DNA from 4 places in the Streptomyces sp. NBC_00704 genome. Region 2 is predicted to be linked to each of the others. Evidence: riboswitches for the same ligand, from Rfam matches in the RefSeq annotation. Region 2 holds a riboswitch; each other region holds the start of a gene.

Region 1 (5,551 bases), 570 kb from region 2:
TGGCTGCGCAGCTCCCTCCGCACCGTTCGCCGTACGGGCTCGTCGGCTCACTCGACGGCGCGGAATCCGCTCTCGTGCGCCCCTATCTCGCCGCGCGCGACCGGGAAACCGCGCTTCAGCAGCGTCGTCGCCTGATCGGCGCGCAGGAGGTGGCCGCGTGACGAATCCGGCGTCCTCCCCGCCCCCTCGGTTGTTGCCCTGGTCGTCCCCCGACGGCAAGCCCTGCTACCTGGTGACCGACGACCAGGGCAGCCGCCTGTCCCGGCTCGCCGACGAGTTGGAGGCCGAGCAGCTCGCCACGGCCGTCGAGGTGCTCGGGCTCGCCCGTCCGCTGCTGGACGACCCCGCGTCTCCGTACACCGAGGTGCGGTACGCCGGTCTGCGGCTCGCGGAGTGCCTGGCCGACGCCCTGCGCGTCGCGGAGTCCCGGGGTTCGCGCCTGCCCGCGCCGGACGCCGGAGGCGTCAGACCGCGCTGAGGCCGGTGAGGGAGGCCAGCGGCAGGGTGTGCTGGGTCTGGAGGACCTTCGCGCGCAGGTAGCGCACGTTGTGCGGGGTGGTGAAGACGCCGGTGGGCACGCGGTCGTGGACGTCGATGCCCAGGCCCCGCAACTGCTCGGCCTTGTCGGGGTTGTTGGACAGCAGGTCCAGGCTGGTGATGCCGAGGGCGCGCAGCATCTGGGCGGCGGCCGTGTAGTCGCGGTCGTCCTCGGGCAGGCCGAGGGCGGCATTCGCGGCGTAGGTGTCCAGGCCCTGGTCCTGGAGTGCGTACGCGTCGAGCTTGTTGTAGAGGCCGATGCCGCGCCCCTCCTGGCGGAGGTAGAGCAGGACGCCGCCCGTCGCCGCTATCCGCTCGACGGCCTCGCGCAGTTGGGGGCCGCAGTCGCAGCGGGCGGAGCCGAACGCGTCGCCGGTGAGGCATTCGGAGTGCAGCCGGACCAGCGGGGTGGCGCCGGGCGCGGGGTCGCCGAGCACGACGGCGACGTGCTCCAGGCTGTCGGTCAGCCCGTGGAAGGTGACGAGTTCGGCGTCGACCGAGTAGCCGTCGTGGAAGCGCAGCGGAACCCGGACGCGGGCGCGCGGGGTGGCGGCGGGGGTGTCGGGCATGCGGGTCTCCCGGGTCCGGGGGCGAATGACGTGGTGATGCGGTGATGCGGTGATGCCGTGATGCGGTGGTGCCGTGTCGGCTACTGCTTCAGATTTGAAGCACATCCGACGAGACGAGACCCTACCCCATGCTTGAAATTTGAAGCAACGGTCGTGTGACGCGGCTCACTGCGTCCCGGAGCAGGGCGTCGAACGCCGGCGCCAGGGGAGGTCCTCGGGCGCCGCCTCGTTCTCCCCGTCGCCCTGGAACCCCCGGGCGACCTGCGTGAAGATCTCCTCCAACTGCCCCACCTGCTCGGGGGTGAGCCGGTCGAACAGGGCGGCCCGGACGGTCGCGACATGGCCGGGGGCCGCGTCCCGCAGCACCGCCATGCCCTCGTCGGTCAGCGCCGCGACGGTGCCGCGCTTGTCCCAGCGGCACTCCTCGCGCCTCACCAGCCCGTCCTTCTCCAGCCGGGACACCGCGTAGGTCAGCCGGCTGCGGGTGATCTTCAGCCGCTCCGCGAGATCGGTCATCCGCAGCCGCCGCTCCGGGGTCTCGGAGAGGTTGGCGAGGATGGAGTAGTACGGGTGGGGCATGCCCGCGTCCTGCTGGAGCTGCCGGTCGATCGCGTCCTCCAGCAGGAGGTAGCCGGCAACGTACGCGCGCCAGGCGCGCTGCTCCTCGGGGGTGAGCCAGCGGGTCGTCATGCCCCCAGTGTAGGTTTGTTTCAAACTTGAACCAAGATCGCCGTCGGAAGACATAGCCCGGGAGCACGTCGATGCCGTACCCGTACGTCCTGCTGTCCGCCGCCGTCTCCCTCGACGGCTACCTGGACGACACCGGCCCCGAGCGGCTGCTGCTCTCGAGCCCCGCCGACTTCGACCGCGTCGACGCCGTACGGGCCTCCGTGGACGCCGTCCTCATCGGCGCCGGCACGATCCGCGCCGACAACCCCCGCCTCCTCGTGAACTCCCCCGAGCGCCGCGCCGCCCGCGTCGCCGCCGGACGGCCCCCGTACCCCCTCAAGGTCACCGTCAGCGGCTCCGGCGACCTGGACCCCGACGCGAACTTCTGGCACACGGGCGGCGCGAAGGCCCTGTACACGACGGACAAGGGCGCCGAACGGGCCCGCGCGCTCGGCATCGCCGCCGACCTCGTCCCGCTCGGCCCCGAACTGGACTGGCGCCGCCTCCTCACCCACCTCCACGACGAACTCGGCGTGCGACGCCTCATGGTCGAGGGCGGCGGAACCGTCCACACCCAGCTGCTCTTGCAGGGGCTCGCCGACGAACTCCAGCTCGTCCTCGCCCCGCTGTTCGTGGGCGACCCGGACGCGCCCCGCCTCTTCGGGCCCGGCGGCTACCAGGGCGGACGCCTGCGCCTGGTGGAGACCCGGCGCATCGAGGACGTCGTCCTGCACCGCTACGAGCCCACCGCCCCCGGCGCCGGACCGCTCGCCGCCGCGGCCGACCGGCACTGGCTCGCCCTGGCCTGCGAGCTGGCCGCCCAGTGCCCGCCCTCGGACACGGCGTTCAGCGTCGGCGCGGTGATCGTCGCCGCCGACGGGACGGAACTCGCCCGCGGGCACTCCCGCGAGGCCGGCGACCCGCTCGCGCACGCCGAGGAGGCCGCCCTCGCCAAGCTCGGCCCCGCCGACCCGCGCCTGCGCACGGCCACCGTCTACAGCAGCCTCGAACCCTGCGCCCGCCGCTCCTCCCGGCCCGCCCCCTGCGCCCGGCTCATCCTCGACGCGGGCGTGCGCCGGGTGGTCACGGCCTGGCGGGAGCCGGACACCTTCGTGACCGAGGCGGACGGCGCCGGTCTGCTGACGGCCGCGGGCGTCGACGTCCTCCTCCTGCCGGAGTACGAGGAGCGGGCGAAGGCCCCCAACCGGCACCTGGTGTGAGGCGCCCTGATGTGAGGCGTCCGGGAGCGTGGTCATCGGGGCCCCGGAAGTAGCGTAGACTGGAGTCACAACGACGCGGGGTGGAGCAGCTCGGTAGCTCGCTGGGCTCATAACCCAGAGGTCGCAGGTTCAAATCCTGTCCCCGCTACTGAAGGCCGAGGGCCGGAATCCGAAAGGGTTCCGGCCCTCGGTGCGTTTCCCCCGAACCTCCCCCTCACGGTGCGTGACCGTACGGCCGCCCTGTGCACGGGTGCTGAGTCGCCGTCAGAACGCCTGTGGCCACGGGGGCGTGCGAGGCCGGGGTCAACTCGCCCGTTTTCGGCCGCTGATGGCCTGAAAGTCCAGGTCGGAAATGTTGTTGATCAAGCAGAAGAGCTTGGAAACCCACCCCCGGGTCTATTAACGTTCGATAACGCAGCGCGGCCGTCCCAGCCGGCACCAGAGCCGGCTCCGTGCGCACGCGCCGAATCCCGCAAGGGAACCGGGGAACCACCACCTTGGGGTGAATCACGCGGAAGCCGTCGTGAACTCGCAGAGTCCACGACCGGTATACGCGCGTAGGAGACCTTCCCGCTCCGAACCCGTCAGCTAACCCGGTAGGCGACGGAAGGAAAGGAGCGCGCCCTCGTGGCGTCCAACCCGCCTGCCCCCGAGGCCCCGTACGCGCCGAGCCAGTGGTCCGCCGACTCCTTCGGCTACGGCGACCACCGCACCGACGAGGGTCCCTGGGAGGAGTGGAACCCCACCGCGGACTCCGTCCGCCCGGTCCGGGGCAAGCACCGGGTCGCCAAGCAGCGCGGCGGCGGGTTCGCCCGCAGCTCCACCGTCCTCGGCGTCGGCGTCATAGCCGCGGTCAGCGCGGGCGGGATGGCCAGCGCCAACACCGGCAAGGCCCCGGTCTCCATCTCGATACCGGACCTGCCGAACGTCGGCTCCCTCATCTCCGACGACGAACCCGCCCCGGAGACCGCGTCCGCCCTGAGCGCCTTCGGGTCCGAGACCGCCGTCGACACCACCGACGCCGACGACAGCGGCGCCGCCGACGCGGGCGAGGCCCTGCGCAGCCGGATCATGGCGCAGGTCGAGTCGCAGCACACCCAGTACGAGGTCAAGGCGGCGGCCGACGCGAAGAAGGCCGAGGCCGACGCCGTCGCCAAGGCCGAGAAGGAAGCGCGCGCCAAGGCCGCCGCCGCGAAGAAGAAGGCCGCCGAGGAAGCCGCCGAGAAGGCCGAGGCCGCGCGTCTCGCCGAGCTGGCCAAGCAGTACACGCTGCCGACCTCCTCGTACACGATCACCTCGACCTTCGGGCAGGCCGGCTCCCTCTGGTCCTCCGGCTACCACACCGGTCTCGACTTCGCCGCGCCCACCGGCACCCTCATCAAGGCTGTCCACAGCGCCACCGTCACCGAGGCGGGCTGGGCCGGTTCCTACGGCTACCGCACCATCCTCACTCTGGACGACGGCACCGAGCTGTGGTTCTGCCACCAGTCGTCGATCAACGTCAGCGTCGGCCAGAAAGTGGCCACCGGTGACGTGATCGGCCGCGTGGGCGCGACCGGCAACGTCACCGGCGCCCACCTCCACCTCGAGGTGCACCCGGACGGCAACCCCACCGGCATCGACCCGGCGGCCTGGCTGCGCGGCAAGGGCCTCAACCCCTGAGACACCCCTGGGGCGCCCGTCCGGAACGTCCCTGAGGATGTGCCCGACGGGCGCCCTGGGACGGGCGCCCTGGAGCATGTGGCGCGGCACGCCGCCGAGTACACGCCGCCGAGTACACCCCTGAAGCCGCGCCGGGCAGACCCGGTCGTGCCGGGTGCGGCGCGGCTGTTCACATGTTCTTCGCGGTACGGGCGGAATGGGCGCGGGCGTGGTGACCGTTGAGTTGAACCATGACTGTTCTGCGCACTCTCGGCTCCTCCGACCTCGAGGTCTTCCCGCTCGCCCTCGGCGGCAACGTCTTCGGCTGGACGGCGGACGAGGCGGCCTCCTTCGCCGTGCTCGACGCCTACGCGGCCGCCGGCGGCAACTTCGTCGACACCGCCGACTCCTACTCCGCCTGGGTCGACGGCAACTCGGGCGGTGAGTCCGAGATCGTCATCGGCAGGTGGGTGAAGGCGCGGGGCAACCGCGACGACGTGGTCATCGCCACCAAGGTGAGCCAGCACCCCGAGTTCCCCGGCCTGTCCGCCGACAACATCAAGGCCGCCGCCGACGCCTCCCTCCGCCGGCTGGGCACCGACCGCATCGACCTCTACTACACCCACTTCGACAAGACCGAGGTGCCGGTCGAGGAGATCGTCGGCGCGCTCGACGAGCTGGTGCGGGCGGGCAAGGTGCGGCACATCGCCGCCTCCAACATCTCTCCCGAGCGCCTCCAGGAGTCCCTGGAGTTCTCCGACCGCGAGGGCCTGGCCCGGTACGTCGCCCTCCAGCCCCACTACAACCTGGTCTCGCGCGACACCTACGAGGGCGGCCTCCAGGACGTCGCCGCCCGCTTCGGCCTCGCCGCCGTCCCGTACTTCGCGCTGGCCTCCGGCTTCCTCACCGGCAAGT
Region 2 (5,551 bases):
CCGCACGGGCAGCGGTGCGCGATCGCGCGCAGACCGCGCGGCGGCCGTCCCAGCTGCTGCTTGAAGGCCTCGACGTCCGCGTCGGTGGGCTCGGTGCGCGGAGTGGTCGGCGGGGCTGTTTCCATGCCTGTCTTTCTATCGGTCGGTCACTGGTCGGAGGCGTCCGACGAGTCGACCCCGTCCCAGACGTTCGAGTACCAGGGGCGGTCCGCCGCCCCCAGCTCGGCGCGGGACTGCCGGGCCGCGTCCGGGTCGACGACGATGTAGCCGGTCTCCCCCGGCAGCACGTAGTGCAGCCGCTGTCGGATCTGCTGCTCGGCGTACGCGTCGTCCTGCCAGCGCGCCTTCAGGTCGCGCAGCTGCCGCACGCGCTCGCCGGCCTGCTGCTTCTCGCGTTGCAGATCGGCCACCTCGGCGCGCTGGGAGACGTACTGGCGCATCGGGTAGGCCAGGGCCACGATCAGCGTGCACAGGACGAGCGCCAGCAGGGCGGCGCGCCCGGTGAGCCGTGAGCGGCGGGCCTGGCGCTTCGTCTGGGAGCGGTAGACCCGGGCCGCGGTCTGCTCGCCGAGCAGCTTGATCCTGGTCGCGGTGGAGAACCGGTCCCGGTCCCTCACGGGCATGTGCTCCGCCTCCCCTTCACGTGCGTACGTCCCCGCACACGGTACGGGACCGAGTACGGGGACGTACGTACGACTGGCGGAGCCTTGACCCGTGGGGTCGGCGCCGCGCCGCTGCCGCGCCTTGGGCCTGTCCTACTGGTTCGCGGAGCGGAACCGGGGGAAGGCGCTGCGGCCGGCGTACACGGCGGCGTCGTCGAGGATCTCCTCGATGCGCAGCAGCTGGTTGTACTTGGCGACGCGGTCCGAGCGGGCCGGGGCGCCGGTCTTGATCTGGCCGCAGTTCACCGCGACGGCGAGGTCGGCGATGGTGACGTCCTCGGTCTCGCCGGAGCGGTGGGACATCATGCACTTGAAGCCGTTGCGCTGGGCCATCTCGACGGCGTCCAGCGTCTCGGTCAGCGAGCCGATCTGGTTGACCTTGACGAGCAGGGCGTTCGCGGAGCCCTCCTCGATGCCGCGGGCGAGGCGCTCGGGGTTGGTGACGAAGAGGTCGTCGCCGACGATCTGGACCTTGTCGCCCAGCTTGTCGGTGATGACCTTCCAGCCGGCCCAGTCGTCCTCGAACAGCGGGTCCTCGATGGAGACCAGCGGATACGCGGAGACGAGCTCCTCGTAGTACTCGGTCATCTCGGCGGCCGAGCGGGACTTGCCCTCGAACTCGTACGCGCCGTCCTTGTAGAACTCGGACGCGGCCACGTCGAGGGCGAGCGCGATCTGCTCGCCGGGGACGTAACCGGCCTGCTGGATGGCCTCGATGATGAGGTCGAGCGCGGCGCGGTTGGACTCCAGGTTCGGGGCGAAGCCGCCCTCGTCGCCGAGACCGGTGGACAGGCCCTTGGTCTTCAGCACCTTCTTGAGGGTGTGGTAGACCTCGGCGCCCCAGCGCAGCGCCTCGGAGAAGGACTCCGCGCCGATCGGGGCGATCATGAACTCCTGGATGTCCACGTTGGAGTCGGCGTGCGAGCCGCCGTTCAGGATGTTCATCATCGGAACGGGCAGCAGGTGCGCGTTCGGGCCGCCCAGGTAGCGGAACAGCGGCAGGTCGCTGGCCTCGGAGGCGGCGTGGGCGACGGCGAGCGAGACGCCGAGGATGGCGTTGGCGCCGAGGGAGCCCTTGTTGTCGGTGGCGTCCAGGTCGAACATGGCCTGGTCGATCAGGCGCTGCTCGGTGGCGTCGTAGCCGACGAGCTCCGGGCCGATCTGCTCGATGACGGCGAGGACGGCTTTCTCGACACCCTTGCCGTGGTAGCGGTTGGGGTCGCCGTCGCGGAGCTCGACGGCCTCGAAGGCGCCGGTGGAAGCGCCGGACGGTACGGCGGCACGACCCGTGCTGCCGTCGTCGAGGCCGACCTCGACCTCGACCGTGGGGTTGCCTCGGGAGTCCAGGATTTCCCGGGCTACGACGACGTCGATGGACGGCACGAGCATCTCCTTCTTGGGATGTGACGCTGGTTGTGCGGGGCCCGCGGGCCGTGACGGACCGCGGCGGGCCTTGCGACTAGAGCCTAACCGTCCCCGGGCCGTCGGCAGCCGACCGACCGTCCCGTGGACAGACAGACCGTACCCATTGTTCACGCCCGGAACAAAGGGGGTGGCCGAGAAAGGCCGACGGGGGCCCGCGGACGGGCGTCCGGACAAAGAGAAACCCCGCTCCGGTGCGTACGGGGGAACACGCACCGGAGCGGGGAGCCCGTGGGGACGGGGGCGGCCCTCACCGGGTCCTCATGAGGCCCTCGCCAGGCCTTCATCAGGACCTCGTCAGGCCCGAAGTGTGCGGGCCTCGGCCGTGGGAGAGCTGTGGCTTCCCGGGGAGCCGGCTGTCACTTCAGGTGCAGCTGCTGGCCCGGGAAGATGAGGTTCGCGTCCTCGACGATGTCCTTGTTCAGCTCGAACAGCTTGTGCCAGCCGCCCTTGACCTTGTGCTTCTCGGCGATGGAGCTGAGGGTGTCGCCCTTGACGACCTTGTACTCGCCGTCGCCCTTCTTGACCTTCTTGCCGGTCGGGGTGGTGACCGTCTTGGACTTCTTGGTGGCGGCCGGACGGTCGGTGGAGCGCGAGGCGCTCTGCTTCTCGGTCGAGCGGGCGCTGCTGCCGCTGTCCGAGGAGTTGGAGGAGCTGGACGAACCGGAGGAGTTCGAGGAGTCGGAGCCGCCGTTGTACGAGGCGCCGGACAGGCCCGTGCCGCACACCGGCCAGGCGCCCTTGCCCTGGGAGGCGAGCACCTTCTCGGCGACGGAGATCTGCTGCGACTTGGAGGCCTGGTTGGCCTGCGCGGCGTACTGCGTGCCGCCGTACGCGGCCCAGGTGGAGGCGGAGAACTGAAGGCCGCCGTAGTAGCCGTTGCCGGTGTTGATGGACCAGTTGCCGCCGGACTCGCACTGGGCGACCGTGTCCCACTCGGAGGCGGTGGCGGCGGAGGCGCTGCCGGCCGCCATCAGCGGGGCGGCGATGGCGACACCGGTGACGCCGGCCAGAGCGGCGGCGCGGGTGGCCTTGGACGGACGACGGTGCTTGCCCTTGGCGGAAAACAGCATGGTGGATCCCCTCACCGACGCCTGCGAGGTGAGCTGTCGGGTTCGGGCCGTGTGAGTTGCCCGGTCACTCCTCCACGGAAGCGATCGCTTCCCGGAGGGGTGACTTCACCCCAAGCCGGATCCAGCCTCTACAGCCGGTCCCGGCGCTTACCTTGGGTCCCCCGCTCCTGCCTACGGCGCTTGACGCGACGACTGTTCCCGGACTGCCGCTGGCAGGATTCGGCGTTGCGACGGCCGGGGCTCGGGTTGCCGAGCGGCCTCGACCGTAGACACGTGATCCGCCGAATTTCAAAGACGATCAGGGCTTCTGAGACTCATCCCACACTTTCACCAAACCGGACATTCGGCGCGAAGCGTGACGTGAACTCCCGCTGTATTTACCGGGTTTTGCGCCCTATTAGGCCCCTGTGTCGAGGGTCTGACCGGGCGCGATGTCGCTCGGGTCGCCGCCGATGAGGTCCTTGTTCTCGGCGTACAGGCCGCGCCATCCGCCGTCGAGGCCAAGGGAGTCGGCGATGGACGCGAGCGAGTCCCCCTCCTGGACGACGTAGGTGGCCGCGGCGTGCCGGCCGGCGGTGGCGGGGGCGGTGCCGCTCGGCGCGACGTTCGTGGCGCTCTTGGCCGTGTCCTCGTCGGCGGTGGGCCCGCGGTGCCGGCCGGCGCCGAGGGAGCCGGTGTCGACGAGACTCCAAGAGCCCACATCCTGGCCCGAATTGTCCGACTCGTTCACTTCCGGGGTGACCGTGGAGGATCCGTCGCCCGCAGCACCCGCCCCCTTGCCCGCGGCGGAGCCGGTGGAGTCACCCGCGGCGGAGGAAGAGGCCGAAGGGGACGAAGAGGATGAAGCCGAGGAAGAGGAGGAAGCGGACTCCGAGGGCGAACCGCTGGGATCGGTGGTCGAGTCGGACGAGTCGGACGATCCGTCCGCGCCGGACGAGCCGTCACCCGAACCGTCCGCACCGCCGGTGGAGCCCGTCGAGTCCGACGACCCGGAACCGGACGATCCGGACAGCCCTCGGGACAGATCGGACAGTCCGGAGGAGGCCGAGCCGGAGGAGTCGTCCGCCAGGCCGGTGTCCACGGGCAGCGCGCCGTTCGCCTTGGTGAGGCCGGACGTCAGCCCGCAGGTCCCCCACGCGCCGATGCCCTGCGCCGCGAGCACCTTCTGCGCCACCGCGATCTGCTGGTTGCGGCTGGCCAGGTCGGGACGGGTCGCGTAGTCGAGCCCCCCGTACGTCTCCCAGTCCTTCTGGCTGAGGCTCAGACCGCCGAGCTCGCCGTCGCCCTTGTCGGCGCTCCACGAGCCGCCGGTCTCGCACTGCGCCACCTTGTCCCACACCGTGCCGTCGGCGGCGCTGGCGCCGGAGGCGGCCAGCAGCGGGATGGCGATGGCCGAACCGGTCACCCCGGCCGCGACGAGGAGGGCCGGAGCCTGACGGGGGCGACGGTGCCGACCGTTCCCGGAGAGCATGCGAGGGCCTTTCTGTGGACAGCAGTGACCGGCGCGGCGTCCGAGACCGGCCCGTCGCGCTGACGAGTGAACGTATAGGCAGACGATCACTTGTCACAAGTTCATGCCGCGCAGATCACGTGAAGATCACAGAGTTGAGGACCGGTCACCTTTGCTCCGTAGAACGGTCACACTCCGGCTGACTTTCGCTCAGATCCGGGCCTGTCCGGAGCCGGAACGTTCCGGAGCGAACTCCACCGGCAACGTCCGCAGCCCGCGCATGATGAGCCCGCCCCGCCACCTCAACTCGGCCGGATCCGCCGCCAGTCGGAGATCGGGCAGCCGTGTGAGGAGAGTGGCGAGCGCGGTCCGTCCCTCCAGCCGGGCCAGCGGGGCGCCCAGGCAGTAGTGGATGCCGTGGCCGTAGCCGAGGTGCTGGTTGTCACGACGGGACAGATCCAGCACATCGGGGTCCGCGAACCGCGCCGGGTCGCGGTCCGCCGCCGCGAGGACGACGAGGACGGGGTCGCCCGGCGCGATGTCCTGCCCGCCGATCCGCAGCGGCTCGGTCGCGAACCGCCAGGTCGCCAGTTCCACGGGCCCGTCGTAGCGCAGGAGTTCCTCGATGCCCGTCTCCAGCAGGGAGGGCTCGCCGTCGTCCCCGGCGAGCGACCTCTGCAGGCGCGCACGCTGCTCGGGGTGGGTGAGGAGGGCGTAGGCGCCGTTGCCGATGAGGTTCACCGTCGTCTCGAAACCCGCGAACAGCAGGATGAACGCCATGGCGGCGGCCTCGTTCTCGGTGAGGTGCTCACCCTGGTCGGAGGCGCGGATGAGACCGGAGATGAGGTCCTCGCCCGGCGCCGGCCGAGCGGGCAGCTCCGCGCGCTTGCGGTGGATGAGCTCCAGCAGATAGCCGCGCATCTTCTTCACCGACCGCGCGACCC
Region 3 (5,551 bases), 3.6 Mb from region 2:
ATCCGGCGCGGGAACAGGAGTGGGCTCGGGGGCCGGAGCGGACTCGGGGGCCGGAGCGGACTCGGGGGCCGGAGCGGACTCGGGGGCCGGAGCGGACTCGGGGGCCGGAGCGGGCTCGGGGACGGGCGTGGGCTCGGCTTGCGCGGGCCGGGGTGCGGCCGCCGGGCGGGCGGGCAGCGCGAGCACCGGCGCCGCGCCGAGCGCCGGGACGCCGACGGCGAGCAGACAGACGACGGCCGCGGCGACGGAGCGACGGGAAAGAGGCATGCGGGACCGGTCCTCGGGGGTGTCGGACGTCAGCAGGGAGGCGGGTGCGGTCATCCCAGCACCCGCCCCTCCGCGCGCGGGGACGCCACTCCCGTCCGGTCACCTCACTGGTGGAGCGGCCGGCCGCCTGAGGCCGGCGGCCCGCCGCACCCGCTCGGACCACACCGGTTCGGGCCCACCCGCTCGGGCCGCACCGGCTCGGCGCGTGCCCGCCGGGTGGGGCCGGCCCCTCCGCCCGCGCCCGTCAGGCGACGGCGGAGATCCGCATCCTGATGTCGTCCGGCTTCAGCGCGCCCTTGGCGACCACGTGGTCGCCGGAGGACTCCCCGCGCAGCCGGCGGCCGATCCACGGCACGAGGTACTCGCGCGCCCAGTGGACGTCGTCGCGCCGCACCTCGAGGGTGCCGCGCGGCGGGAGCACCGGCCAGGGCTGCTCCGGGTCGGCCGGCACCTCCAGGCCCAGGACCTGGCCGGCGCGCAGCGCCACGCGCGTGTGCCCCTCCGGGGAGAGGTGCAGCCGGTCGCCGTCCCAGGCCCTGCGGTCCTGCACGGACTTCAGGGACCACAGGTCGAGCACCGGACAGCCGTAGCGGTCGGCGACGGCGCGCACATGTCCGTTGTACGTGGCGATCTTGCCGCGCAGGTGCTTGAGCACGGGGACGCCACGGGTGTCGAAGCCGGTGGTCACCATGACGGTGCCGGCGACGGCGCTCAGGGCCGAGATCGCGCGCTCGAAGCGCTCGGCGACCTCGTCCGGGTCGGTGCCGGGACGGAGGATGTCGTTGCCGCCCGCGCAGAAGGAGACCAGGTCCGGGGCGAGTTCCACGGCCCTGGGGAGCTGGTCCTCCATGATCTGGTCGAGCAGCTTCCCGCGGACCGCGAGGTTGGTGTAGTCGAAGTCGCCCTCGGGCCGCCGGTCCGCGAGGAGGACCGCGAACCGGTCCGCCCAGCCGACGAAGGCCCCGTCCGGGCCCGGGTCGCCTACGCCCTCGGTGAAGCTGTCCCCCACCGCCACGTACGACCCGATCACTGATCTGTTGTCACTCTTCGAATCGTCTGCCACAGCAGTTCATGATTCACCTTCGAATGTGACTTACGCGACCGTAGGCAGGGGTTGACGGTCGGTGAGATAAGCCACTCCTAAAGAGTTTGCCAATCAGGGAATAAGCGATCACGCCGGGACGTCGTTGGTCCGCAGACGGCTCCGTGCGGTGCGGGACCGGTGGCGTGCGGACAGCCCGAAGGCCGGGCCCCGGATCCTTCGATCGGTGGGGGCCCGGCCTTCGGCTGCGTGTCAGGCGGGGTGGCCGGGGGGTCAGCCGACGGAGACGCCGTGCGCGCGCAGGTAGGCGATCGGGTCCACGTCGGAGCCGTAGTCCGGCGTGGTGCGGATCTCGAAGTGCAGGTGCGGACCGGTGACGTTGCCGGTCGCCCCGGAGAGGCCGACCTGCTGGCCCGCGGTCACGGTCTGGCCGGCCGAGACCGAGAGCTGGGAGAGGTGGGCGTACTGGGCGTAGTAGCCGTCGGCGAGCCTGATGACGACCTGGTTGCCGTACGCGCCGCCCCAGCCCGCGGACACGACGGTGCCCGCGCCCACGGCCTTCAGGGTGGTGCCGGTGGGGACGACGAAGTCCGCACCCGTGTGGTAGCCGCTGGACCACATGCTGCCCGACTGGTGGTACGGGGTGCCGATGGCGGCCCCGGACACCGGCAGGACGTAACCGCCGGCGCTGCTCTCGGCGGCCTGGGTCGTCTTCGGGGAGGAGGCCGACGTCTTCGACGCGGAGGACTGCGAAGCCTTCGACGAACCCGACGCGGACGGCGACTTGGGGGACGCGGACCGGGAGGACGACGAGCCGGACGGCTGGTGGGCGCCGGAGGCGGCCTTCTTGCCGATCGACAGCCGGAGGCCGGGGTGGATCAGCGACGGGTCGTCGCCGACGACCGCGCGGTTGTCGCGGTAGAGCCGCTGCCAGCCGCCGCTGACGTTCTGCTCGTCCGCGATCTTCGAGAGGTAGTCGCCGGACCGCACGGTGTACGTCTTCGCGGTGGCGGTCTTGCGGGTCGTCCCGGCGGCCTGGACGGCCTGGACGGCCTTTTCCGGGGCCGTCTGCGTGACGGACTGCGCGGACGTCTGGGCGACCGACCCGGGGGTGGCCGCGTGAGCGCCGGAGGCGCCCATCAGCGGCAGGGCGAGTGCGGCTCCGCCCGTTCCGGCGACGGCTATGGAGCGGGTGAGACGCTGGGCCTTGGGACGGCGGTGCTTACCCTTCGCGGGCATGACGAATTCCTCTCCGGCGCCTGCGAGGTGAGCTGTCGGGTGCGGGCTGGAGATGCCCGGCCGCGCCGAGGCGCGACTTGACCCCTAGCCTGTTCCGGGAACCGGAACAGGCGGTTGTGCCTGTGGGTCCCCCGCTCCTGCCATGCACGGGTGAGTGTGCGGGATCCGGGCGGTGGCAGGATTCGGCGTCCGTCCGGATTGGGGTGGAACGTAAGCGACCCGGACGCACGGAGACAAGCGAAGGTTGCACCGTTCACGCGTTTCTCTTGATCCCCGCCGGGGATCCCCCGTCACCCTGCGTGAAACACGTGCCTCTCCCACCCTCAAGGCACAGGAGAACCACGCGAATTACGTGAACATGACGCGCGACGTACGGTCACGGATATGACGCTGCTCACGTGACGGTTCTCCAGTCCCCCCTATTTCCCGGCGAGTTGGAACGAAGGCTTCAATTCGGACAGAAAGCTCAGATGCGACGCAGTCGGATAACCGTCGCATCGAGGTCACCGCGCAGGCCGACCCGGAGTCCGTGGTGCAGCAGCACCGCACCCCGGTGCACTTCGCCCGTTTCGCGGCATTCGTACGACGCCGTCGGGTCGAGTCCGCGCAGCCGCAGGGCGGGAACGGGCTCGCCGTACCGCTGGGCCTGAAGCCAGGCGAGGACGACGCTCTCGTCGCCGCGCACGTACTGCACGGCGCTCAGCCCGCCCGCCGGAGGGCGCAGCCGGTAGAGGTCGCCCTGCTGCACGAGCGGCCGGATGTCCTTGTAGAGGTCCACCCAGCGACGCGCCTCGGCGAGTTCGTCCTCGCTCCACTCGGAGAGGTCGCCGCCGACGCCGAGGACCCCCGCCATGGCGCTGACGAACCGGAAGCGCAGCGAACTCACCCGGCCGTTGAGCTGGGCGTTGGGGCTGTCGGTGACCCATGCGGCCATGACGCGCGCGGGATGGATCTGACTGAAGCCGTGCTGGATGTCGAGCCGGTCGAGCGGGTCGGTGTTGTCGGAGGTCCACACCTGGTCGGTGCGGCTCATGATGCCGAGGTCGACGCGCCCGCCGCCGCCCGAACAGGACTCGAAGGCGACGCCGGGGTGGGCCTCCCGCAGCCGGTCCAGCAGGCGGTACAGGGCCCGCACGTGGTCGACCCACAGGCGCTGCGGGTAGGCGTCGTCCGGCCAGCCGGCGTCGGTGAAGCAGCGGTTGAAGTCCCACTTGACGTAGTCGATCGGGGCGCTGGAGAGCAGCCCGTGGAGCTGCTCCCAGAGGTACTCCTGGACGTCCTCGCGCGCGAGGTTCAGCATGAGCTGATTGCGGAACTCCGTCCGCTTTCGTCCCGGTTGGAACTGCACCCAGTCGGGGTGCGCCCGGTAGAGGTCGCTGTCCGGGTTGACCATCTCGGGCTCGACCCAGATGCCGAACCGCATGCCCAGGTCGTGCACCTGGTCCGCGAGGGGCTTGAGCCCGTGAGGGAAGCGGTCGGGGTTGGCGTGCCAGTCGCCCAGTCCGGCGTGGTCGCCGGTGCGCGCCCCGAACCAGCCGTCGTCGACGACGAAGAGCTCGACGCCGATCGCCGCGGCCCGCCGCGCGAGGGCCGCCTGCTGCTCCTCGGAGATGTCGAAGTAGGTCGCCTCCCAGGAGTTGAACAGCACCGGCCGGTCCTGCTCGGCGTCCGGGACGACGTGCGCGCGCTGGTAGGCGTGCCAGGCGCGGCTCGCCCCGCCGAAGCCGGCGTCGCTCCACAGGCCCGCGAAGACGGGCGTGGTGAAGGCCTCACCCGCGGCCAGGCGCAGCAGGCCCGAGTCGTCGTATCCGGCCCCGCCGGTGATCTGCACGCGCGCGTCGGGGAGTTGGGCGACGGCGATCCGCCAGGAGCCGGACCAGGCCAGCGCGCAGCCGTAGACCTCGCCGCGCTCCTCGGTGGCGTCGGTGTCGAGGGCGACCCAGGGCAGGTGCTGGTGTCCGGTGTGGCCGCGGCGGCTGCCGATGACCTTCTCGCCGTAGGTGAGCGGGGACCGCGTCAGCCGCGACTCGGCGGCCCAGCGGCCGTGCAGCTGGGACAGCCGCCATGCGTCGCGCAGCGGCAGGGTCCAGGTGGCCGAGTCGGCGCGCAGCAGCTCCAGGGGCGGTTCGCCCTCGTTGCGCACGGTGGCCCACCGCTCGACGACGTCGCCGCGCATCCGATAGTGCAGGGTGAGCGCGAGGCCGGCGTCGCGGAAGCGCAGCCGCAGCTCGTCGCCGTCGCTCTCGTGGGCCTCGAAGGTCCACTCGGTGCCGCGCCGCTCCTCGGTTCGCACGGACAGGGCGGGCCGCACGAAGCGGGGGCCGCCCTCGACCGGGTACTCCTCGTGCCCGTCGAGCGGGGCCTCGAAGGAGGCGCCGCGCTCCTGCGGCGCGAGCGCGGCGAGCGCCTCGGCGTCCGCGAGCGCGATGCGCGGGCCCCAGTGCAGATGGACCAGCTCGGCGGCCTCGGTGAGATGGAGGGCATAGCTGCTCGTGGGCCCCGAAAGGAGCCACGTACGGCCGTTGTCGGCGATCTCGGGCATCAAGCCCCCACTTTCGAACAGGTGCGATCAAACACCGACATCATCGAGTGCGGTCGGCCCGTCGGGCAACCCTCGGCGACCCGACTCCCACCTGGGCGGACGTCCTGTGGACAACCCGTTGCCCCGGGTACCCATGTCGTATGGTCGGGGAGATGTCCCGTCGGCCACCAGGAGCCGCGCCGACGGTGACCGACAGGGAGGGAGCCCCAGTGACGCAGCAGATCCCGTCGACCGAGCCCGAGCTGGCCGGCGTGCGCAACTTCCGGGACGTGGGCGGTCTGCCGACCGTGGACGGCCGGCGCGTGCGTCACGGCGTGCTCTTCCGCAGCGGTCACCTCGCGCACGCGACCGACGAGGACGCCGCGTTCCTGTCCGGCCTCGGCCTGCACACGATCTTCGACTTCCGCAACGCCGCGGACCAGAGGCTGGAGGGCCCGGACGTCGAACTGCCGGGCGTGCGC
Region 4 (5,551 bases), 1.5 Mb from region 2:
ACCGTGCCCGCCGCCAGTATGACGGCGGACACCCCCGCGAGTCAGCCCACGAAGGCGCTCCGGTTCGAAGCCGGCCCCGGACGGGGGCCGGGAGAGGCTGCGGCCGGTTGGGCGCTACCTGCGTGACTGCCTACCCGGGGCCTGGGGTCTATCCGGCGGTCACTCGTCCGCTCACCTCGCCCAGGCCCACCGGGGTGCCGTCCGGGCCGGGGGCCTGGGCGGAGAGGGTCACGATGTCGCCGTCCTCCAGGAACGTCCTCTTGCCGTCGGGGAGTTCGAGCGGGTCGCGGCCGTTCCAGGTCATCTCCAGGAGAGAACCGCGCTGGTCCGGCTCCGGGCCGCTGACCGTGCCCGAGCCGTACAGGTCGCCGGTGCGCAGGGAGGCGCCGTTGACGGTGAGGTGGGCGAGCTGCTGGGCGGCCGTCCAGTACATGGTGGCGAAGGGCGGCTCGGAGATGGTGTGACCGTTCAGCGCGACGGAGATCCGCAGGTCGTAGCCGGCGGGCTCGGCGGCCGCGTCGTCCAGGTAGGGCAGGAGGGCGTGGGTGCGCGCCGGGGGAGCCACTCGCGCGGCGTCCAGCGCCTCCAGCGGGGTGATCCACGCCGAGACGGAGGTGGCGAACGACTTGGCCAGGAACGGGCCGAGCGGGACGTACTCCCATGCCTGGAGGTCACGGGCCGACCAGTCGTTGAGCAGGCACAGGCCGAACACGTGCTCCCGGAAGTCGCTCATGGCGACCGGGCTGCCCTGCGGCGAGGGCGTCCCGACCACGAATCCGACCTCGGCCTCGATGTCGAGCCGCACGGAGGGGCCGAAGACGGGGGCCGGGTCGGAGGGGGCCTTGCGCTGGCCCGAGGGCCGTACGACGTCCGTGCCGGAGACGACGACCGTGCCGGACCGTCCGTGGTAACCGATCGGCAGGTGCTTCCAGTTGGGCAGCAGCGTGTCGGCGGTGTCCGGGCGGAAGATCGCGCCGACGTTACGGGCGTGGTGCTCGGAGGAGTAGAAGTCGACGTAGTCGGCGACCTGGAAGGGGAGGTGCAGTGTCACGGCGGACAGGGGCCGGAAGAGCGGTTCGACGGTGGCTCGGTGCGCCGGGCTCGTCACCCACTCCGTCAGCTCGCGACGCACCTGCGTCCAGACCGGACGGCCCGCCGCCATCAGCGGGTTGAGGGTCGGCGCCGCGAGCAGCGCGGCGTGGGACGAGCCGAGCGCGCGGGCCGCCGCACCCGCGTCGAGGACGTGGTCGCCGAGGCGGACGCCGACGGTCCGCTCGGTGGAGCCCGGCAGCGAGAAGACGCCGTACGGCAGGTTGTGCGGACCGAAGGGATCGCCCTCGGCAAGGTCGAAGGGGGGCATCGGGTACTGCCTCTCTTTCGTGTTCGTGCGCTCTGTGGTGCTCGCCAGGTGAGCCCGCCGATTCCGCGCGGATGCCGCGGGTGCGCCGAGCCGGGCCACACGTTACGGCCGACCTCGGGGAAGCGGCACGGGGGCGGGCCCGTCGAGGCGGCCCGGACGGACGCGCCGGCGGTGGCGGGGGAGGTGGGGGAGGCGCTGCGGGCGCGGCGGACCACGCGACGCCCCGGCCGGGCGGGTGCCGGAAGGCGCTTCTTCGAGCCGGTCGTCAACCACCGACGGTCAGTCGCCGAAGGGGAGTTGGCAGAACCGGACCGGACCCGGTCGCTGTTCGGTTCCCGTCGAACCAGGGCGGTGCGGGGTCCGTATTCTCTGATCATGGCCGCACCCACCGCATATGCCGCGCGCACCGCGTACTCCCTCATCGCCACCGACCTGGACGGAACGCTGCTCCGCGGCGACGACACCTTCTCCGACCGGTCCCTCGACGCGCTCGCGCGGGTGGCGGCCGCCGGTGCACGCCACCTGGTGGTGACGGGACGTCCCGCGCCCCGCGTGCGGCCGCTGCTCGACCGTCTGCACAGCAGGGGGCTCGCGGTGTGCGGACAGGGCGCGCAGCTGTACGACGCCGGCGCGGACCGTCTGCTGTGGTCGGTCACCCTGGACCGGGAGCTGGCCGAGACGGCGCTCGGCAAGATCGAGGCGGAGGTCGGGCAGCTGTACGCGGCCGTCGACCAGGACGGCGTCGACGGGCTGACGCTCATCGAGCCGGGCTACCGGATGCCGCACCCCACGCTGCCCGCTCTGCGCGTCGCCCGCCGCGACGACCTGTGGTGCGAGCCGATCAGCAAGGTGCTGCTGCGCCACCCGTTCCTGTCCGACGACGAGTTGGCGGCGACGGCCCGCTCGGTGGTCGGCTCGCTCGCCACGGTCACCATGTCGGGGCCGGGCACGGTGGAACTCCAGCCCTGCGGGGTCACCAAGGCGACCGGGCTGGCGCTGGCCGCCGAACACCTGGGGCTGCGGCCCGAGGACACCGTCGCCTTCGGGGACATGCCCAACGACATCCCGATGTTCGACTGGGCGGCGCGCGGTGTCGCGATGGCCAACGCGCACCCGGAACTCAAGGCGATGGCCGACGAGGTCACGACGTCGAACGAGGACGACGGCGTGGCCGTCGTCCTCGAAAGACTGTTTCCCTGAGCCGGGCCCCGCGCGCTCGGCACGGGCGGTGCGCCCGGCGCTCGATGCGTTGTTCACGCGCCGGACGTCAGGTGTCAGGCGTCATGTGTCACGCGCGAACGCGCCGGGGGCCGAGTGCCGGGAGCCGAGTGCCGGGGGCCGGCTGTCAGTACGCGCTGAAGACGTTGTCGATGGAGCCGTAGCGGGCGGCCGCGTAGTTGCAGGCGGCGGTGATGTTCGCGACCGGGTCGTAGGAGTCCCAGGACGTGCCGTCGACGTGGTAGGCGCGGAAGGTCGGGTCGATGACCTGGAGCAGTCCCTTGGAGGGAATGCCCGCGGCCGCGTTGGAGTCCCACAGGTTGATGGCGTAGGGGTTGCCGGACGACTCGCGGATGACGTTGCGGTAGATGCCGTTGTACGTCCCCGGGATGCCGTGCTGCGACATGACGTGCAGCGAGGCGCGGATCCACCCGTCGAGGTTGTTGGAGTACCCCAGGCTGGTGGCGGTCGCGACGGTCGGGGTCGCGGCGGAGGCGGTGGTGGCGCCGATCAGCGGGAGTGCCAGCACGGCGACTCCGGTGCCGGCGACGGCGAGCTTGCGGGCGAGGCGGGCGGTGCGGGTGCGGCGGTGAGCAGCAGCGGGCATGACGGTTTTCCTCTCCAGCGCCTGCGAGGTGAGCTGTCGGGTTCGGGCGGGGAGCTGCCCGGTCGCGTCCTGACGGTCGCGACTTCACCCCGAGCCACGACGGGCTGCCCGAAACGTCCGGAAAACATCCGGGACGTCAGGAACATCCGTTGCGGCGACTTACCTGGTTCCCCCGCTCCTGCCGTGCGTTCTCGATGGGTGTCATGGGCGGCGGCAGGATTAGGCGTCCGCCCGACAGGCCGGGAACGTATGCGAGAGCACATGTCCGGAACAAGTACCGGATTCACAGATCACCCCTATTGACCTTGGTCTGTGGTCTATGGGGTGCTTGATCCTTTGTGGGTGCAAAGGGTCAACTTGCTTGAGGCGTGCGGAGAATCGGTGAAGGACGGGCGAGGGGTGACCGGTCTCGGGGAGTGAGCCAACTCACCTGGGTCCACAAGGGCGGCGAAACGGGCATTAGCCCCAACTCGTCGTCAAACGAATGTCGATGAGTTGTCGTCCGCCATGTCGCGCCACGTCGCGCCGCGCCGTCCCTCGGGGGGAGCCGCTCCGCCCTTCCTCGGAAGGGCGCTCCGCCCTTTCGGGGAGGCGGCACCGTCCCGCCGGGGGCGGGGAGTGGGCGACGGTCACGGAGGGGGGCGCGTGACAGTCGTCACGCCGGGCGGGGTGGGGTGGGGTGGATCGGTGCGGGTCGGGTCCGGCGGGAGGTGCGGGAGTGTGGGTCCGCGTGAGGAGCGTGAGCCCGCACTGGGGCCTGCGCGCGCGTGCGGGACCGTGCTCCTGCGTGAGCGTCCGGCGGGGCGGGTGTGTGCGGGTTCGTCGTCCGGCGGGTGCGGGTCCGACGTCCGCGGGTGGGGATCTGCGACCCGGCCTGTGCGGGTCCGGCGTCCGGTGTGTGCGGATCTGCGGCCCGGAGTGTTCGGGTGTGTGGTCCGGCGTGTGCGGGTCTGTGGTCGGGCTTGTGCGGGTCTGTGGCCGGGGGTGGCCGCGTGCGGCCGCATGATTCGCGGCGCCGGGGCAATCCGATGGGTGTTCCGGCGGGTGTCCGACCGTACGAGCTGATCAGGAACTCGGCGGGTGGAATCCGGTGCCGCCCCGCCCGACGGAGACGGTTCCCGGGCGAGCCCATTCGAGCCCGGGGGACGTGGGGGCTATCGGTGATCGAAACGTGACCGGATACGCTGACTTGAGTGGTGGCAGCGACCTATCGACAAACCGCGTAATCGCCAGTGGACACCAGCAGACAGGAGACCCCTCGTGACCGTCGTCGGGCCGTTCGGGCTGAGCGTGCGGGACCAGGCTCTGGAAGCCGATGTCCAGGCCGGATTGGCGGCTGTCGAGGAAGGCTTGCTCGAGGCCACCAAGAGTGAGGTCCCCTTCATCACGGAGGCGGCACAGCACCTCGTGCGGGCGGGCGGGAAGCGGTTCCGGCCGCTGCTCGTGGTGCTCGCGTCGCAGTTCGGGGACAAGCACGCGCCGGGTGTCGTGCCGTCGGCCGTGGTGGTGGAGCTGACCCACCTGGCCACCCTGTACCACGACGACGTGATGGACGAGGCCGCCGTGCGGCGCGGGGTGCCCAGCGCCAACGCCCGCTGGGGGAACTCCGTCGCCGTCCTCACGGGCGACTTCCTCTTCGCCCGCGCCTCCCACATCCTGGCCGACCTCGGCCCGGAGGCGGTGCGGGTGCAGGCGGAGGCGTTCGAGCGGCTGGTCACCGGCCAGATCCTGGAGACGGCCGGTCCGACGGACGGCCGGGATCCGGTCGATCACTACCTCGACGTCCTCGGCGGCAAGACGGGCTCGCTGGTGGCGGTGGCCTGCCGGTTCGGGGCGATGATGTCGGGCGCCGACGAGACGGTCGTCGACGTCCTGACGCAGTACGGCGAGCGGCTGGGCGTCGCGTTCCAGCTCGCGGACGACGTCCTGGACATCGCGTCCGACTCGCGCGAGTCGGGCAAGACGCCCGGCACGGACCTGCGCGAGGGCGTGCCCACGCTGCCGGTGCTGCGGCTGCGTGAGCGCGCGGCGCGGCTGGCGCTGCCCGAGGACATCGCGCTGTGCGAGCTGCTGGACTCCGACCTCAGCGACGACGCCCGCCTCGACGAGGCCCTCGGCGCGCTCCGGGCCCACCCGGCCCTGGAGCAGGCCCGCCGGGACACCGTGCGGTACGCCAAGGACGCGCGCGCCGCGCTGGCGCCGCTGCGGGAGTGCGACGCCAAGGCCGCCCTGATGGAACTCTGCGACGCGGTGGTCCACCGGGCGGGCTGACCCCGCCTGCTCCGCCGCCCCCGCCGCCCCCTCTCCCCCTGGCTCCCCGCCGCCCCCGCTTCCTCTCCCGCCGTCCGCTCTTCCTCCCGTCCCGT

Evidence for each region. Region 2 has a riboswitch for cyclic di-AMP ahead of OG802_RS14415 (transglycosylase family protein). Riboswitches for the same ligand answer to the same signal wherever they lie in the genome.
Region 1: another riboswitch for cyclic di-AMP. It lies ahead of OG802_RS16840 (M23 family metallopeptidase); the one in region 2 lies ahead of OG802_RS14415 (transglycosylase family protein).
Region 3: another riboswitch for cyclic di-AMP. It lies ahead of OG802_RS29950 (M23 family metallopeptidase); the one in region 2 lies ahead of OG802_RS14415 (transglycosylase family protein).
Region 4: another riboswitch for cyclic di-AMP. It lies ahead of OG802_RS20830 (transglycosylase SLT domain-containing protein); the one in region 2 lies ahead of OG802_RS14415 (transglycosylase family protein).

The regions. Positions count from the first base shown of each region.
Region 1 is NZ_CP109000.1:3,875,791-3,881,341, reverse strand. It holds gene OG802_RS16870 (hypothetical protein) at 1-161, shown strand, start outside; gene OG802_RS16865 (hypothetical protein) at 158-478, shown strand; gene OG802_RS16860 (GTP cyclohydrolase II) at 465-1,106, opposite strand; gene OG802_RS16855 (MarR family winged helix-turn-helix transcriptional regulator) at 1,272-1,796, opposite strand; gene OG802_RS16850 (dihydrofolate reductase family protein) at 1,868-2,995, shown strand; tRNA gene OG802_RS16845 (tRNA-Met) at 3,070-3,143, shown strand; cyclic di-AMP (ydaO/yuaA leader) riboswitch at 3,447-3,613, shown strand; gene OG802_RS16840 (M23 family metallopeptidase) at 3,623-4,657, shown strand; gene OG802_RS16835 (aldo/keto reductase) at 4,888-5,551, shown strand, end outside.
Region 2 is NZ_CP109000.1:3,306,255-3,311,805, forward strand. It holds gene OG802_RS14400 (DUF501 domain-containing protein) at 1-125, opposite strand, end outside; gene OG802_RS14405 (FtsB family cell division protein) at 147-623, opposite strand; gene eno (phosphopyruvate hydratase) at 756-2,051, opposite strand; gene OG802_RS14415 (transglycosylase family protein) at 2,444-3,157, opposite strand; cyclic di-AMP (ydaO/yuaA leader) riboswitch at 3,161-3,346, opposite strand; gene OG802_RS14420 (transglycosylase family protein) at 3,555-4,628, opposite strand; gene OG802_RS14425 (cytochrome P450 family protein) at 4,818-5,551, opposite strand, start outside.
Region 3 is NZ_CP109000.1:6,898,947-6,904,497, reverse strand. It holds gene OG802_RS29960 (SIMPL domain-containing protein) at 1-321, opposite strand, end outside; gene OG802_RS29955 (SGNH/GDSL hydrolase family protein) at 512-1,297, opposite strand; gene OG802_RS29950 (M23 family metallopeptidase) at 1,583-2,548, opposite strand; cyclic di-AMP (ydaO/yuaA leader) riboswitch at 2,553-2,730, opposite strand; gene OG802_RS29945 (alpha-galactosidase) at 3,015-5,090, opposite strand; gene OG802_RS29940 (tyrosine-protein phosphatase) at 5,300-5,551, shown strand, end outside.
Region 4 is NZ_CP109000.1:4,756,949-4,762,499, forward strand. It holds gene fahA (fumarylacetoacetase) at 149-1,360, opposite strand; gene OG802_RS20825 (HAD family hydrolase) at 1,736-2,560, shown strand; gene OG802_RS20830 (transglycosylase SLT domain-containing protein) at 2,706-3,185, opposite strand; cyclic di-AMP (ydaO/yuaA leader) riboswitch at 3,189-3,405, opposite strand; gene OG802_RS20835 (polyprenyl synthetase family protein) at 4,446-5,456, shown strand.